3 regions of the Lysinibacillus sp. FSL L8-0312 genome follow, and region 2 is predicted to be linked to each of the others. Evidence: riboswitches for the same ligand, from Rfam matches in the RefSeq annotation. Region 2 holds a riboswitch; each other region holds the start of a gene.
What was found. Region 2 has a riboswitch for cobalamin ahead of MHI22_RS04340 (glutaredoxin family protein). Riboswitches for the same ligand answer to the same signal wherever they lie in the genome.
Positions count from the first base shown of each region.

Region 1: another riboswitch for cobalamin. It lies ahead of cobT (nicotinate-nucleotide--dimethylbenzimidazole phosphoribosyltransferase); the one in region 2 lies ahead of MHI22_RS04340 (glutaredoxin family protein).
Region 3: another riboswitch for cobalamin. It lies ahead of MHI22_RS03535 (ABC transporter substrate-binding protein); the one in region 2 lies ahead of MHI22_RS04340 (glutaredoxin family protein).

Region 1 is NZ_JBBOOV010000001.1:4,442,451-4,448,132, reverse strand. Features, by position in the region: gene MHI22_RS22135 (methionine gamma-lyase family protein) at 1-557, opposite strand, end outside; gene MHI22_RS22130 (trimeric intracellular cation channel family protein) at 907-1,512, shown strand; gene cobT (nicotinate-nucleotide--dimethylbenzimidazole phosphoribosyltransferase) at 1,587-2,642, opposite strand; cobalamin riboswitch at 2,737-2,912, opposite strand; gene MHI22_RS22120 (DMT family transporter) at 2,985-3,839, opposite strand; gene MHI22_RS22115 (hypothetical protein) at 4,128-4,523, shown strand; gene MHI22_RS22110 (rhodanese-like domain-containing protein) at 5,058-5,360, opposite strand; gene hfq (RNA chaperone Hfq) at 5,457-5,682, opposite strand, start outside.
Region 2 is NZ_JBBOOV010000001.1:834,268-839,949, reverse strand. Features, by position in the region: gene dut (dUTP diphosphatase) at 146-583, opposite strand; gene nrdF (class 1b ribonucleoside-diphosphate reductase subunit beta) at 595-1,563, opposite strand; gene nrdE (class 1b ribonucleoside-diphosphate reductase subunit alpha) at 1,551-3,644, opposite strand; gene nrdI (class Ib ribonucleoside-diphosphate reductase assembly flavoprotein NrdI) at 3,641-4,000, opposite strand; gene MHI22_RS04340 (glutaredoxin family protein) at 3,997-4,221, opposite strand; cobalamin riboswitch at 4,336-4,513, opposite strand; gene MHI22_RS04335 (hypothetical protein) at 4,797-5,453, opposite strand; gene MHI22_RS04330 (hypothetical protein) at 5,493-5,682, opposite strand, start outside.
Region 3 is NZ_JBBOOV010000001.1:663,542-669,223, forward strand. Features, by position in the region: gene MHI22_RS03520 (hypothetical protein) at 1-228, shown strand, start outside; gene MHI22_RS03525 (hypothetical protein) at 266-529, opposite strand; gene MHI22_RS03530 (translation factor GTPase family protein) at 606-2,543, opposite strand; cobalamin riboswitch at 2,726-2,912, shown strand; gene MHI22_RS03535 (ABC transporter substrate-binding protein) at 3,076-4,068, shown strand; gene MHI22_RS03540 (precorrin-3B methylase) at 4,119-4,796, shown strand; gene MHI22_RS03545 (S9 family peptidase) at 4,868-5,682, shown strand, end outside.

The DNA of each region.
Region 1 (5,682 bases), 3.6 Mb from region 2:
GCAATCGTAAAGGATGGACGTGTCGCATAGCCTTTCGAACGTTGAATGGCAATCATTTTTGTTTGCGTAGTAATGGCTGCTTCTACACCTACCCAATCAATTGCTTTATTTTCCACTAAATCCACATGTCGATAGCCTATTTTATAATCTTTCAGTGAACCGGTATCTTTGTTACCACCATCAACAATGGATTGCAATGTATCATATGGCTGACCAGAAATATAAAGCAGCTCATCACCAGGACGAAGGACACCGAATAGACTAAGCGTGATTGCATGTGTTCCTGAAATAATTTGTGGTCGTACAATGGCAGCCTCCGCCCCAAAAACTTCCGCATAAACACGCTCTAAATTATCGCGTCCCTCATCGTCATAGCCATAGCCATTGGATGGATGTAAATGATAGTCACTTACTTGATGCTTGCGAAATGCTGCTAGCACCTTCTGTTGATTATAAAACGCCATTTCTTCTACCTTTGCATGATAGGGTCGAACTTGCTCCTCTATTTTTGACGCTAAGGATAGCGTTTGTGCTGATAAATTAGATGTAAACGTCATTCTTTTCTTCTCCATTTCACAATTGTCCCGCATTTCAATCAGTAAGATCTATCGACTCTCTAAATTGACTTCACTCATTCTAGAATTCCCTAAATAACTACTGGTATATCAACGCTTTTGACGAATGTTTTTCTTTATTTCAATAACATCTTATCAATTTGTATGAACCCCTGCAAAACTTGCCTATTGTTTCTAAGCGAATTTTACGCTAAGCTAATGTGCGGACTTACTTCAAGAAGCGTATGTAATGACTGATTTTGGCTATTAAATTCATAGATTCTGTTACGTCAAAAAAAGTCTTTTAACTTTAAAAAAAGAAGTTCATTTATTGATAGAAGGGGTGAAAGGGATGGCTTGGGAGGTTTTTAGTATTATTGGAACAATTGCCTTTGCTATTTCTGGGGCAATCATTGCCATGGAAGAAGAATACGATTTATTCGGTGTATATATACTCGGTATTGTCACTGCTTTTGGTGGAGGAGCTATTCGAAATTTACTCATCGGGCTGCCTGTCACAACCTTATGGGGACAGGATATGATGTTTCAAATTGCACTAGCTGCGATTACGATATTTTTTATTTTCCCGCATCATCTGATTCAGCATTGGCATCGTTGGGGCAACTTCACAGATGCCATTGGCTTATCCGCGTTCGCTATTCAAGGTGCACTCTATGCCGTGAAGCTAGATATGCCAATTAGCGCAGTCGTTGTAGCTGCTGTTTTAACAGGTTCAGGTGGTGGTATTGTGCGAGATTTATTAGCTAGACGGAAGCCACTAGTTCTCCGTGATGAAGTCTATGGTGTTTGGGCTGCTCTCGCAGGGCTTGTTATCGGATTTGAAGTTTTGACTGGAGACATTTTCCTTTATGTATTATTTGCAGTGATTACAGCATTACGCATTCTTTCCTATATGATGAAGTGGCGTTTGCCTTTGCGAAGGTTGAATCGGGCATAGATACTGTAATTGATAAAAAAATGAATAAGCGCAAAGAGTTCATTAACTATTTGCGCTTATTTGTTATTCAGTAACTATTTAGCCAAAAGATTCATGGCTTCTTCTAATGTCACCATATTTTTCATCATAGAACAAGCAGCATCTAAAAGAGGAAAGGCTAGAGCAGCACCAGAGCCTTCGCCTAATCGCATGTTCATATGCAGCATTGGCTCTACACCAAGTAATGATGCGGCAATTTTAGCCCCTGGTTCCTCTGAAGCATGGGAAGGTATGATAAAGTCTTTTACTTTCGGTTCAATTTGATAAGCAATAAGCGCAGCAATAGTCGAAATAAAACCATCAATAATAACAGGTTTTCGGTGACTTGCGGCAGCCAGCATGATACCAGCCATAGCCCCTATCTCTAGCCCTCCAACTTTAGCTAGAACATCAATGATATCGTTAGGATTGGGTTTGTTGAGAGTAATTGCTTTTTCAATTACTGCTGCTTTATGAGCAATCCCTCCTTGACCAACTCCTGCGCCAAACCCTGTTATTTCAATAGGGTCATAGCCAGTCAAAGCAGCTAATATGGCAGTGCTCGGCGTTGTATTACCAATGCCCATTTCACCTGTTCCAAGTAGGTTGGCTCCTTTTGTGATTTCATCTGTTGCCACATGAATCCCCACTTCAATGGATTGAATAGCCTCTTCTCTTGACATAGCAGGGCCCTGTGCCATGTTATCTGTGCCATGCTTAATTTTATGAATGATGACACCTGCATCAAGCGGAATATCTTCTTTTACCCCAACATCTACTGTTACTACCTTTGCATTGGTAATGCCCGCAATCGCACAAACGCCTGTACCTCCTTTAGGAAAATTTAATGTTTGAAAGACCGTAACATTTTGTGGATTCGTTGTTATGCCTTCCTCACAAACGCCATGATCTGCTGCACAGACAATCATCACTTTTTTATCGACCATTGGATATAATTGTCCTGTTATGCCTGAAAGCTGTACGGCAAGTGATTCTAGTTTACCCAAGCTACCTGGGGGCTTACAAAGCGCATCAATTCGCTTTCTAGCTTGGTCCATACTATTCATATCAGCCTCTTGGATATTTTGAATCGTGTCTTGTAATAATTGCATTATTGTTTCTCCTCTCGTTCTACATGAAGACAAAATAAAAAGTCTGTAGTTTATTGTCATGACAAATAAACTACAGACTTTTCCATCATCTATATACTTCCGAAGCAAGTAGGCAGGTCTCCTGGCTCAAGTTCAACATATCATCGTGCCTTCCCAGCGATTCGCTAGTGGCATTTACGATGACACTCCCTTATACAGTGGCGGGTCCGCTAAAGTTTTTCACTTTATTCCCTATTCTCCCTATTGGGCACCTAATGCTTTTATTAAACTATTTATAATCTACGACAGCGTATTTTTTCTGTCAATATTAGAATACTCGCCTTGTACCATTTCTTCGGTTACCTATTCTTTTTCTATTTCGCTTAGCAATGTTGAGCCTAATAATAGGACCGCTCCTATTATTTGTAGAAGCGCCATTTTTTCTCCTATAATCATCGTGGAAATTACTAATGATGTCAGTGGATCAATATAGCTAAGAATGGCTATACTTTGTCCTTTTAACTGTGACATGCCTAAAAAGAACAATAAAAATCCAACCCCTGCATGGACAATGCCTAATGTAATTAAGAATAGGACTGATTCAAAACTGATTTTCATGACCTGAAATCCTGTAGTTCCAAGTAGATAGAAGCTAAGGAAAAATGCTGCTAAAGAAAGTTGAATCATTGTATTTTCTGGTTCCTTTAAGCCGCATATAAATTTATTTGTCAATGTTAGCGCTGTGTAAAAGCATGCCGCGATAAGACCGTAGACAATGCCTATAAAATGCTCACTGTCCCCAGTGCCTTGACTTTGGACAATCAAATATAGTCCGATAAGGGCCACACAGACATACATTATTTTTCTGCCAACTAGCTTCTCTTTTAAAATAATTGGAGATAAGCAGATAACGAGTACTGGTGCAAAATAATAACTCAATGCAGCATTGGCAATCGTTGTTGCTTTATAAGCCTGAAATAAAAAAATCCAGTTCCCACACAAGGCGATACTAGAAAGTATTAATTTCCACTTATTTTTTATAATCTCTAATTTCGAAAAATTCCCCTTTTTATAAATAAAAATCACTTCTAAAAAACAAGCACCTATTAAACTCATCCAAAAAGCGATTTCACTTGAAGTTAACGGAATATACTTGGCAAAAACACCAACTGCTCCAAAAATAATCATGGATAATACAAATGCTAATTTTCCGCTCATTACAAATTCCTACTTTCTACGTATAAAGTATTAACCTATACAGTAGAATCTATTGAAAATGAGCAAACTGTTATTGTATGCCTAAACAGTAGATTCTACTGTAAAGACATTGTTGGGGGTGCTATTGAACGAAACATACAAAATCCCTCCTTCACCTACTTAATTGTAACATATTTCTGAAAATTAAAGAGTAAGTTTTATAAAGAAAGGGATCACTAATCCCTTCATAATATTACGAGTATGTATAATGTAAGGTAGGTCATAAATTTTCTTTGAGGAGGAATTAGGATGAATGCAAGAGAATTGAGAAATGCCATTGCGGAGACTTGTGAAAATTATGATAGTCACTACGCTCAGTTAGTGAAACCAATCAATCAGTTATTAATGAATGTCGATGCTAGTATAAGTAACGAAACAGCGAATATAATCATCGAAAATTTGAAGTTATATTATAGCGGGGATAAATACATGACGGAATGTCACTTCGATGAGAGTGAAAATTTCTTAAAAGATGGTCTTGAACTTCTTCAAAAGGGGGATCTTGCGAATGGTGCTTTACAAATATATGGTGCTGGTTTAAATTTTTCCAGTTATGCTTTAAAGGTTCGTGGGCAAAAAAATGTGAATCCGTATATTAACTTTGAAAAAAATTTCAGCCTCATCATGAACACACTCCGAAAATAAGTATATAAAAAAGGTGATGTCAATGATAGAAACAGCCACTTTGAAAAGCGAGAGGTTGATTTCCGTTCCACCAGCGTCCTTTCAGGGGGCGTCCGATGATGAGCCGCTTCACTCACTGCGTTCGCTCCAAGGTCCCCTCTGTGACGCTAAATCCCCTAGGAGTGACACTGGCTCCACTCCAATCAACCATATGTAAAAGTGGCTTTTCCTTCTCTTTCATACGAACCGTAGTGAACAAAATAGCCCATTATTTGTCTGATGAGAGAAAGGATAGCCCTTTATTTTCAATGTGAAGAAGTGGTAAGTAACAACACCCCTCCATAAAGAGTAGTGAATACCTTTGCTAAAAAGGTACCATTTTTATGCATTGGAATGGAAGGCTACTTGACTCCCGTGGGATAGTGAGACAGGCGAGCCTCTGCACGGAGGAAGCGGCTCGGCGCTCGCCCACAGGAAAGCAAGTAGCCTGCAACGGAAATCCATTTTCACCCTTCACAAAAATGCTATGGATGGTTTTATTTTTCATTATGTCATTTATTTAAATTCTAATTCCCCATCGTAAGCTAGCATGCCGCCTTCAAGATTTGTTACATCAAATCCTTGCGCTTCTAAATAAGCACATGCATTAGCAGAACGAGCACCAGCCTTACAAACAACAATATATGGCTTTTCTACGTCTAATTCCTCTAAACGTTCCGGGATTGTCCCAAGGGCAATGTGCTTGGCACCAGGAATCATGCCGTGTGCTACTTCATCCTCTTCACGTACATCAATAATATATAGGTCCTCATTTGCATCTAATCGTTCTAGTAATTGTGTTGTTTCCATTGATTTCATGAACTTTTTTCCTCCAAAATTTCAAATTCCACTTACATTATAGCTTGTAACAAAAAAAACAGCCAGTGTGGTGAACACAAGCTGTTTAACAATTTTTTATCCTTCTGTCTCTAAAAACTCTATTTGTTTTGCTGGAACGAATGTAGAAATGGCGTGCTTGTAGATTAGGTGCTGCTTATTTTCAGCATCCATTAATAAAACTGTAAAATTGTCATATGATTTCACAGTCCCTTTTAACTGAAATCCATTTAACAGAAATACAGTTACAAAAACACTGTTTTTACGTAGTTGGTTCAAGAACGTATCTTGCAAGTTGATTGAT
Region 2 (5,682 bases):
GTAACCGACGTCATCTTTTTTAATGTCCATTGCTTTCATGTGTAGCTCTGCTAAGCTTTAAACAGACTATCCTTACTGACAACAAAAAAATCCTGCATGTATATACACACAGGATTTCTTTGTCATCTTTTTAAACTAATCAATTCTATTTAGTACCACTTGCTCCAAATCCAGATGCTCCTCGGATCGTTTGTGATAATTCATCTACTTCTACTAATTGAATGGATGGAACAAATTGAATGACCATTTGGGCGATACGCATAGATTTTTCGACGATAAACGGTTCTTGGCCGTGGTTGATTAAAATAACGCCGATTTCCCCTCTGTAGCCTTCATCAATTGTGCCTGGGCTATTCAGTACGGTTACACTATGCTTTAATGCTAGTCCACTTCTTGGTCGAATTTGGGCTTCCGTTCCTTTAGGTAATTCAATCTGTATACCTGTTTTAATAAGTTTGGCTACGCCTGCTGGTATTTCTACTGCTTCAATGGAGTAGAGATCCATGCCCGCATCACCAGGATTGGCTTGCATTGGTAGTATTGCATCCGCGTGTACTCTTTTGATTTTTACTTCTACGTTCATTGTTCTCCATCCTAACGATTAAAATTAAATGTGTCATCTGTAATTGGCGCTACTTTTGCTTTAGCATAGGTAGCTCCCTTTTGTGAAAAGAAATCATATGTGGAGCCTTCATTACGAATACCGTTCATCACAATCGGATTGACTTCTTCTTCTGGAAACATTGCTTCAAAACCAACATTCATTAAGGCTTTATTAGCATTATATCGTACATAGGCTCTCACTTCAGGTGATAATCCTGTTTCCGCATAAATATCATCCGTATATTTCATTTCATTCTGATATAAATCTAATAATAGCTCATAGCCCCATAAATTTAGCTCTTCTTGTTTTTCTTTTGAAAATTGCTTGAATAGATTTTGAGCAAAAAATCCAACTGCGACACCATGGATGGATTCGTCGCGTAAAATAAGTGAAATAATCTCAGCACTGTTTCGTAGGAAGCCTTGTCCTCCTAAGTACAGCGGGTAGAAAAAGCCAGAATAGAAAAGGAAAGATTCGAGCATAACGGAGGAGAACATCGCTTTCCATAAGCTTTCTGGATCGTTTTCTTCGATACTATTATAAATATCCGCAATTTTATTGGCCTTATATTGTAGAAACTCATTTTTTTTGACCCATTCAAATAACTCATCTATTTCTTTGTTTGTACAAAGCGTTGTAAAAATATAAGAATAGGATTTGGCGTGGATTGCCTCAAATGCATCAAAAACGGTTAGGACAGCCTTCTCTTGTAAATCGTCTGTATAAGCGGCCACACGATTCATCCCTATATTGGTCTGAACTGTATCCAGTAACGTTAATCCCGCGAACACTTTTTTATACGTGTCTTGATGCTCAAAGCTTTTCCACTGTTTGATATCTTTACTGACCGCAATTTCCTCAGGAAACCAAATTTGCTTCCATTGCTGGTCCCAAAATATTTGGGCAAGTTCACTCGTTGCCTTATTCCAATTGACCGCCTCATAAATTATATTTGACATGCTACACACTCCTCTAAGCTTTGTAATCGTTGACGAACATAGTAAACGGACTTAATGCCCTTTACCCATGCATAAATGTATACTTTAGCTAATTGTTCAGTTGTCCAATTATCTGTTACATAAAGCGTCATGGAAATACCTTGGTCAACGTGTTTTTGAGAAGCAGAGTACAAATCAATTAAATCATACGGATTAACATCATATGCCTCTACATATAAATGACTGTTATCATTTGTTAAATGAGGCATTGGATAAATCGTTCTACTATCTGCATAATCACGAACCTCTACACGCTCAGTACATGGCGCAATAGAAGCCGTACAGCTACGTATGTAGGAAATACTGCCAGTTGGTGCAATAGCCAAACGATAGGAATGGAATAGACCATATTGCATCACATCTTGCTTAAGCGTTTCCCACATGTTTTTCGTAATGATTGGAACATTGCCAAGTGCTTTTAACACAACGGGTGATAGTTCTTCGTCGATTTTATTGACATATTGGTCAAAGTAGCTACCTGATGCATAATCACTGTCCTCAAATCGATAAAAAGTTGCAGCTTTTTCTTTAGCCATTTCCATCGATGATTTGAGTGAATAAAAGTTCATTGCTTCCATAAAACGATCCATGAAATCAATCGATTCTTTAGAGCCATATAAAATGCCCTCCGTCACAAGATGGCCGTGGAGGTTCATACAACCAAGTCCTACTGAATGCATTAATTGATTGGCTTTTGCAACAGACGGTACATTTTTAATGTGCGTCATTTGCGACACATTTGTTAATAGGTGCATAGCCGTATCGATTAAGGCTTCGAAATCATTGACCTTACTTGCTGCATGAATATCAATAGACCCTAAGTTACAGGATACATCTAATCCATAGTCATTCGGTTGATCTTGATCTGTAATAATGCTTGTTTCTTGAACTTGCAGGATTTCGGTACATAGATTGGACATTTTTACGCGACCGATGTTTTTTAATGGATGCACTTCATTGACATTATCATCAAAAATTTCAAACGGATAGCCCGATTCAAATTGTGCTTTTTTCACTTCTGTATACAGCCTACGTGCATTCAAACGTTTAATTTTACGAATTTTAGGGTTATCAAGTAGCTCATAGTACATATCTGAAATGGAAATCTCAGACATGCGTTTGCCATATTCTTTGAAAATATCATATGGGCTGAACAAGACAATATCTTTATCACGTTTCATAAGTTCGAAGAAAATACTTGGTATAATTATTCCTGTTGATAATGTTGCGAGGCGAATTTTATCATCGGCATTCGGTTTTTTAGATGAAATGAAATTTTCAATGTCTGCATGGAAAATATTTAAATAGACAACACCAGAGCCATTTCGCTGCCCTAGTTGATTGGAATAACTGAAAGAATTTTCTAACAGTTTAGCAACTGGGATGACACCACTGGCACGATTTAGAATCTCTTTAATAGGGTCACCTAAAGGGCGTAAATCAGTTAAGTTAACTCCAACCCCACCGCCAAGTCTTGATAGCTCTAAGCAATAACCAATATTTTCAGCAATACTATTCATGGAATCATCCATCGATAATTTAAAGCAGCTCACTAATTCACCACGTGCTTTTTTACCACTATTTAATGCTGTTGGTGTAGCAGGCTGATAAGCTTCCATCATTGCTTCGACAGAACGTTCTGCTAGCACCGTATTCCCTTGTGCTAAATACAAGGCGATAATGACAATACGGTCCTCATATTTTTCTAAAATCTCTTCTCCATCACGACTTTTCATAGCATAGCTATCGTAAAATTTACTTGCACTCATAAAGGATGGGAAGCGGAAATTATAATCATATGCTTTTTTGTACAACTTCTTAATAAATTCCATTTCATACATGTCGATAAATGCTTTCTCGTAGTAGCCCTCATCAACTAAATAACGGATTTTTTCTTCAATATCAATAAAGTAACGTAAACGCACGTTGACATACTCTAAAAAGTAGCGGCGTGTAGCTTCACGATCCTTTTCTAATTCAAGTAGCCCAGTTGAACTATAACGATTCAGTACGTCATTATTTAGCTTTAAATAGGTTTTCATCTTATTACCCTCGTTTCATAAAACGTTTGTATGGCTTCATAATCTGTTTGATTGCCTCGTAAATCTAATTTTCTTACTAAGGGTACATGATAGGTAGCAGCGATTTTCTCGCCAGCAGCCCCAAATACGTTGTGCCCAAAGTTACTATTCCCACTGGCAACTACACCTTTACAAAAATCTCTGTTTTTTTCTAAAAAACGTTCCACTTTTGCAGGGATATCGCCTAAGCCATCAGTATAAGTAATTAAAAGATAAGGCTTATTCAATTGTAATTCCTCAGAGAGCTCAACAGACTCTGCCCTTAATTTGGAAACAATATTCCGGACATTTCCTGTACGACTTGCGTAAACGATCATAGAACAATCATCTCAATATGAGAAACTATGTCCTTAACATCTCCTATAAATGTATTATTCATTTCTAAAACAGGCACACTTAAAAAACCTGCATCGATTATTGTTTGTTTAGCTTGTTCATCGTGATCAATGTTGACAATTTCTGCATCAAGTCCTGCACGTTGTAATTCAGATTTTACCCAAAGGCATTTTGGACAGATTGTTTTCGTATAAAGTTTCATAGAAATCCCTCTTTTCATATAATAAAAAGCTATCTCCTCTAGAGAGATAGCTAAATGGAAACGTTACCATACCAAAAATACTGACGTTCCCATTTCTTAATCCCCGAAGAAATGATTAATTGTTTTATAGAGGCAGGTCTCCTGGCTTTGCTTCATCCTCTGATTCCCTTCCCATGCGAATGCACAGTGGTTGTAATCATTGTCAGCTTCACAGTTGCGGGGACAGCGTCGGAATTGTACCGAACTTCCCTTTTAAACTACATATAGTAGCACCTATATAAAACGAACACAATATATAGTTGTTGTTCAATAGTTTTAAGTGTACCATCCTTCATATAAAAAGTAAATCTAGATTCTAAACTTCTTTATTTTTTGATTATTCATTATTTTCGATTATAACTTTCGAAGGAATTTCACCATCTATTACTTATATCTTAATTCATTGTGTATCTAAACTATGTACGAGATTTTTTGTTACTACGGATCTATGAGCATTAAATATACTAGCGTATTTCACATAGAAACAGCCTATATTCTAAAGAATAATAGACTGTTTGACATGTCGAACGTATGGATTACTCGATTTCGACAAATAAGGACAATTCCTTATAAAATTCAGGCGTTGCTGCCGAATTCACTTGAAAATGAGGATTATATTTTGATAAAAGTTTATAGAGAGTAGTTGCGGTTAACAGACTCTGTTCTCGATCGAAAGCCCTGAAACTTTCATAGACCTCCTTCACTTTACCATTTATTGAATGACAAAAAAACTGTTGAACATCTGCATCCTCTAAATAATCCTTTTCCCATCTGTAACATATTAAATTTGTTAGGAAAAACATTTCTAATCCAGGCATTTTTCCAACTTCAATGAGCAATGACATTCCATAATGAAATGCATTTTCCAACCATTTTATGCCGTGGCGATCTTTGTAAAAGCGCATCAACTTTTGTAACCCATGTCCTTGCTCCTTCACTAGATAAGCATGGATATTTGTATGACCAGCAGTTCTTTCCCATTCATCGAGAGAGAATTTATACTTCCTTACCAGTTTCATCCAAAGCTTTTGAAGCTTGTCTTCAGAAAGGTATTGTGTTTGTTGATTCCATCTTAGAAAAATGTCTAAACTTTCTAATACCAAGCCTCTTTCCATTTCAAAATGATCCAATTTTCTATATAAAACTTTTTGATTCATATCTATGTTGTCCATTATGTCTTCAGATTTGTTCATTTTGCATTCCATTTAATTATTCACTTCACTTCAGATTTTTTATCTACTATCATGACATGTCTCGACTAATTCATGCTTGATCGTTAAATAGGCATCATTAATAGATGTATAATCATTTGGGTTTTCTTCTATTAACTTCCTAATATAAAGCTGTAATGGCCTAATATGCTCACCAGAAAGGTTGTTCATAATTTGCTGCTTTAACTGATTTATATAAAATGAAATTGAA
Region 3 (5,682 bases), 170 kb from region 2:
TATGCCCAATTTATTGAAGCGGTTCAGGCATTAAATGATTACCATTTCAACTGGCATCCACGCGGCAACGGTCACGAGCTATTGCTGCAATTAATTGATCAACTGCAAATTTTAAAAAGTTATCCTGGTAAAGTGCTAGTTGATTTCACAAACACGCATGACTACGTGATTGTCGAGCCTGCATACCTTGTGCACAGTCCTACAAAGAAAGCAGTAGGTGCATTATAAACTCAAGCCCTCCATCAAACGGAGGGCTTGTTTTTATTTATTTGAAGGGAGGGGGTAAATACTCTCGTTCGAGCAGCGAATACTCGCGGAAGGAGATGAAATACTCTCGTTCGAGCAGCGAATACTCGCGGAAGGAGATGAAATACTCTCGTTCGAGCAGCGAATACTCGCGGAAGCAGATGAAATACTCTCGCTCAAGCAGCGAATACTCGCGGAAGGAGATGAAATACTCTCGTTCGAGCGGGGAATACTCGCGGAAGCAGATGAAATACTCTCGCTCCAGCAAGGAATACTCGCGCAAACAGGGTAAATATTCTCGCTCAAAGCAAGTAAACACCCGCGCAAGCAAACGGCTTCGCGCGGGCAGGATTACCTACTTACAGACAATGCATGGCTGCTTGTGCCTCGTGCCAAGGAACAGAATATCCTTTGCCCTTCGCACAAAAGATGCTGGAGGAGCTGTATTCTGGGTCGGCATTTTTATCGTAGCCAATGTGCGAAATAATTTCCTCGGCATTATGACACACATCATAGCCATCAAATTGGAGTGTGAGTGCGCCCTTACCATTGGTATAGGCCGCAAAGGTTGTGCTATAGCTCATTAGGGTGGCGACGGGCGCTCGTCCCGTTAGCACAACATCTGTTTCGGATAAGATGGGGTCATCGAATGTGCCAGCAGCTTGCTGTATGTCGCTCATCATGCGGCCGATAAAGTCGTTCGAAGCCTTCATTTTAAAGCGATAATAAGGTTCAAGCAGGATGTTCTGTGCTTGCTCAAGTCCTTGACGTAGCGCACGGAAACTAGCTTCTCGGAAATCGCCGCCCGATGTATGTTCATTATGTCCGCGACCTGTTAGCAGTGTAAAATGAACATCTGTCAGAGGGAAGCCTGTGAGTAAGCCATGGTGATCACGCTCAAACAGGTGCTTTTCAACAAGGCGTTGGTTGCCTACCGATAAATGATCCACATGGCAGGCATTGCTAAATGTATTACCTACTCCTCGAGGATTGGGCTCCATTAGTAAATGAACTTCTGCATAATGCTTGAGGGGCTCAAAATGACCATAGCCTGTCACCGTCGTCACAATGGTTTCCATATATAAAATTTGGGGCTCGCCAAAGGAGACCGTTAATGAAAAACGCTTCATTAACACTTCTATCAGTACCTCCAACTGAATAACGCCCATAATGTGCACATGGATTTCCTGGAACTTTTCCTGCCAAACCACACGTAAGGAAGGCTCTTCTGCTTCTAGTAAACGGAAAATTTGTAACACTTCCTTGATATGCTGATGGCCCTCATATTGAACCTTTGCCTGTAGCGTTGGGACAAGCTCATAGGGCTGTGACAGCATAGTAGTGCCGATGCGGTCTCCAATATTGGCCTGACTAAGTCCTTTAACAGCAAAAATCTCTCCCGCTTCAACCTGTTGGACGGTATCAAAGCGACTGCCATTATAGAGGCGAATTTCAGTCACTTTTTCTGTCACTTCTTCAAACGAAAATTCATCCCGAACATGTAAAACGCCCTTGACAGCCTTCATAAATGTTAAACGCTGGTGGCCGTCATGACGAATTTTAAAAACCTCTCCCTCAAACGGTGCATTCACTTCAAAATGGGTGTCTGTTAATAGAGGGAGCTGGGCAAGCAATTCCTTGATGCCCTCATCCTTTAGGGCAGACCCTGTAAAGCAGGGGAAGGCACATTCCTTTTGAATCATGGTCTGTAGCTGAGTAAGACATTGCTCATGCTCCAATGACTCATTCAAAAAGGCATCGAGCAGCTCTTCATTACGCTCAGCCAACCATTCCATGATGCCGCTTGAAACATAATCAGTACGAAGCGGTTCATCGACGAACAGCACCTGCTGGGAACAATCCTTGCGGAGCTGTGTCATAACGGCCTCCACATTGGCTCCTTCGCGATCAATTTTATTGATAAAGAAGAATGTTGGGACATGGTATTTGCGTAAAAGCTGCCACACGGTTTCCGTATGACCCTGTACGCCCTCGACCGCACTAATGATAACAATGGCATAATCCATCACACGAATGGCGCGCTCCATCTCAGGGGAGAAGTCGACATGCCCTGGTGTATCAATCAACGTGTATGTATCGTCGCCTATGTTCATGCGACCTTGCTCGGCAAAAATGGTAATACCACGCTTGCGCTCTAGCTCATGATGATCGAGAAAGGTATCCTGATGATCCACTCGACCACGAGCTTGAATGCTTTGTGTATGAAAAAGTACTTGCTCAGAGAAGGTTGTTTTACCTGCATCCACATGCGCAAGTACACCAATTGTTTTGTACATAACCTATCCTCGTTTCTATCTATAGCTATCTTTTCATTGTAACAGAATACTAGCCTATATATTTCTTGTAAAATAGTTCGTATTTTTGTCGAAATAGTGCTAATATAATGATGATTATATATTTAGCAATATACTACTGATTGAGCTACAAATTTTCTTCTGCTAGTCTATCAATAGTATTAACCATTATAGAACGTATTGGTGCAAATGGCATTTGTCATTTGCTTAAAAGGGAAATCGGTGCAATTCCGATGCTGTCCCGCAACTGTAAATGGGGAGTCTGTACAGCATGCCACTGTAGTTTAACTATGGGAAGGCGTATAGATGATGAACCTAAGCCAGGATACCTGCCAGTATGTGTTTTTTGACTAAGAACCACGAGGATGGGGATAGTGATAAAGGTAATGTACCGTTTTTTCACTATGCTACTCTCTTGGCGACAAGAGGGTTTTTTTATGCCCTTCCCACGAATCCTGGTAGCAAAGAAGTCTTTGATTTCTTTCTATAGATGAACAACAAAGGAGAAAAGGACATGAAGAAATGGGAAAGTTTATGGCTGGTGATGGTCATTGCCTTGGTCGCTGTTTTAGGGGCTTGTAATGCAAAGGACAAACCTGAATCAGCAGCGCAAGATGAGAAGGTTGAGCCATCTGAGGCAGCAACGGAAGTAACCATTGACAATAATGAAACAACTCAAACATATAAGGAAGCACCTACAAAAGCGATTAGTTTAAATCAGCATGTGACAGAGATTATGCTAGCGCTAGGCTTAGAGGATTCCATGGTAGGCACAGCTTACTTAGATGATAAAATCTACGAGCCCCTACAAGAAGCATACGATAAAGTGCCTGTGCTTTCTGATCAATACCCAACGAAGGAGCAAGTAATTGATGCCGAGGCTGATTTCTTATATGCAGGCTGGAAGAGTGGCTTTGGTGAAAAGGGTGTTGGAACACCGGAAGAGCTTGAGGAGTTAGGCATTCATACGTATTTACATACGGCTTCCAATATGACAAAGCCAACACTAGAGGATATTTTCACTGATATTCGTAATATCGCAAAAATTTTCCGTATTGAGGATCGTGGAGAAGCCTTAATTGAGCAAATGACGCAAGATGTGGAGGCAATTCAAGCTAAATTACCAAAAGATAGTGAGAAATTACGTGTTCTCGTATTTGATAGCGGTGAAAAGGATGTCTTTACAGCTGGTCAAAACTTTATGAATGAACTAGTGTCAATCGCTGGTGGTCAAAATATTTTTGGTGATGTGGAATCAGGCTGGACAACCGTGTCGAAGGAAGATGCGGTAGACCGTAATCCCGAGGTAGTTGTCGTGATCGATTATGGTGAAACAACGGCCGAACAAAAGATTCAATTCTTAAAAAATGATCCAGCATTAAAGGAGATGGAAGCTGTTAAAAATGATCGCTTTGTCATCCTGCCACTGTCAGCTGCGTCTGAAGGCGTTCGTGCGGCACAGGCTATTGAAATTTTAGCGAAGGGCTTCTATCCTGATAACTTTTAAAATTCCGAGCTAGCATTGTGCTAGCTCCTTTTTCATAAGGAGCGATATCAATGAATGCATTTCAGAAAAACGTACCAGATCAAACATTTGAAACACTTAATCGTCATGGCGAATATACACGCTTAGCTGTCAGCCCGGGTATTATTAATAAGCATTATACGCCTGCACAATTTCAAAAAATAGCAGAGATTGCTGGCGAAAAGGGGGCGATTAAGTATTCGGCCTCCTATAGTATTTTAGTGTCCATTCCAACGAGTGCCGTGACAGAGGCTATGCAAGCCTTACGAGAAGTGGGTCTTTATGTTGCACCATCAGGACCCATCATCGCGATGAAGGCCTGTGATTTTTGTGATGGTGAAAAGATGGAGGCTGCTCCGATAACCGAACAGCTTTATCATGCTTTAGAGGGGATCGAGGTACCTGCAAGAGTACGTGTTAACATCAATGGCTGTGCGTCAGCCTGCTACAATGCAGTCTATGATGATATTGGACTCGTTTATCAGCAGGAGAGCTTTGATGTTTACTTAGGTGCTGTACCGATGGGGGCAAAGGCGCAGGCGGGCACGTTATTTGCGAAAAAGGTAGGTGTCGAGCACATTGAAGATTTTTTGCTACAAATGATGAACCTTTATAAGGAACATGCTCGTCCGAATGAACCCTTTTTTAAATTTTATCACAGAACAAAATCAACCGAATATTGGGAATTAGTAAAAAAATCAATTAACTAGCAGGAATATTACTTAGGGTGTCGAAGTATTGTAGTAGAGTACAGAAAATGACAATACAAAGGAGCAAGAACATGACATCGAAACAAGGGATTCAACCAGAAGATCTTTACCACTTGAAATCAGTAGCCGATCCACAGCTCTCACCTGACGGGACTGAGGTAGTTTATGTTGAGACACGTATTGATGAGAAGAAAAAAGATTATGTCTCGAATTTGTTTTACATAAACCTGAAGAACAAAACACCACAGCAATGGACATTTGGGGAGGATAGAATAAGTTCTCCTATATGGTCACCTGATGGTAGTCAAGTTGCGTTTTTATCCACTAGAACAGGCAAGTCGCAAATTTATGTTCTTTCAAAAGCAGGCGGAGAGGCAAAGCAGGTGACATATTGTAAAAATGGTGTGACATCACCTGTGTGGTCACCATGCGGCAAGAAAATGGCCTTTTCTATCAAGCTAGGTAAAGATGAAACGATTTTGGATAAGGTAACGGATGAAAAGAAAGAAGAAAAAGAACTAAAGCCTCTAGAAATAGACAAGATGAAACATAAATCGGATGCTGCAGGTTTTTTGGATATGGAGCAGTTTAGTCAAATTGCGATCGTCTATTTAGAATCGGGCGAGTTAGAGCAAGTGACGAAAGGAAACAATCATGTCCATCTTGGTACATGGTCACCTGATGGTCAATATATGACGTACTTAGCTGATGTAGCAGAGGATACAGATTTTTCATTTAAGAGTGATATCTATTTATTAGATGTAGAAACAAAGCAAGCGCGTCCGTTAACAGAGGGAACAGGTATGTATTACCAAACGTCATGGTCTCCAAACAGTCGCTTCATCTCTTTCATAGGTAGTGAAAGAGAATTTGAAAATGCTACACA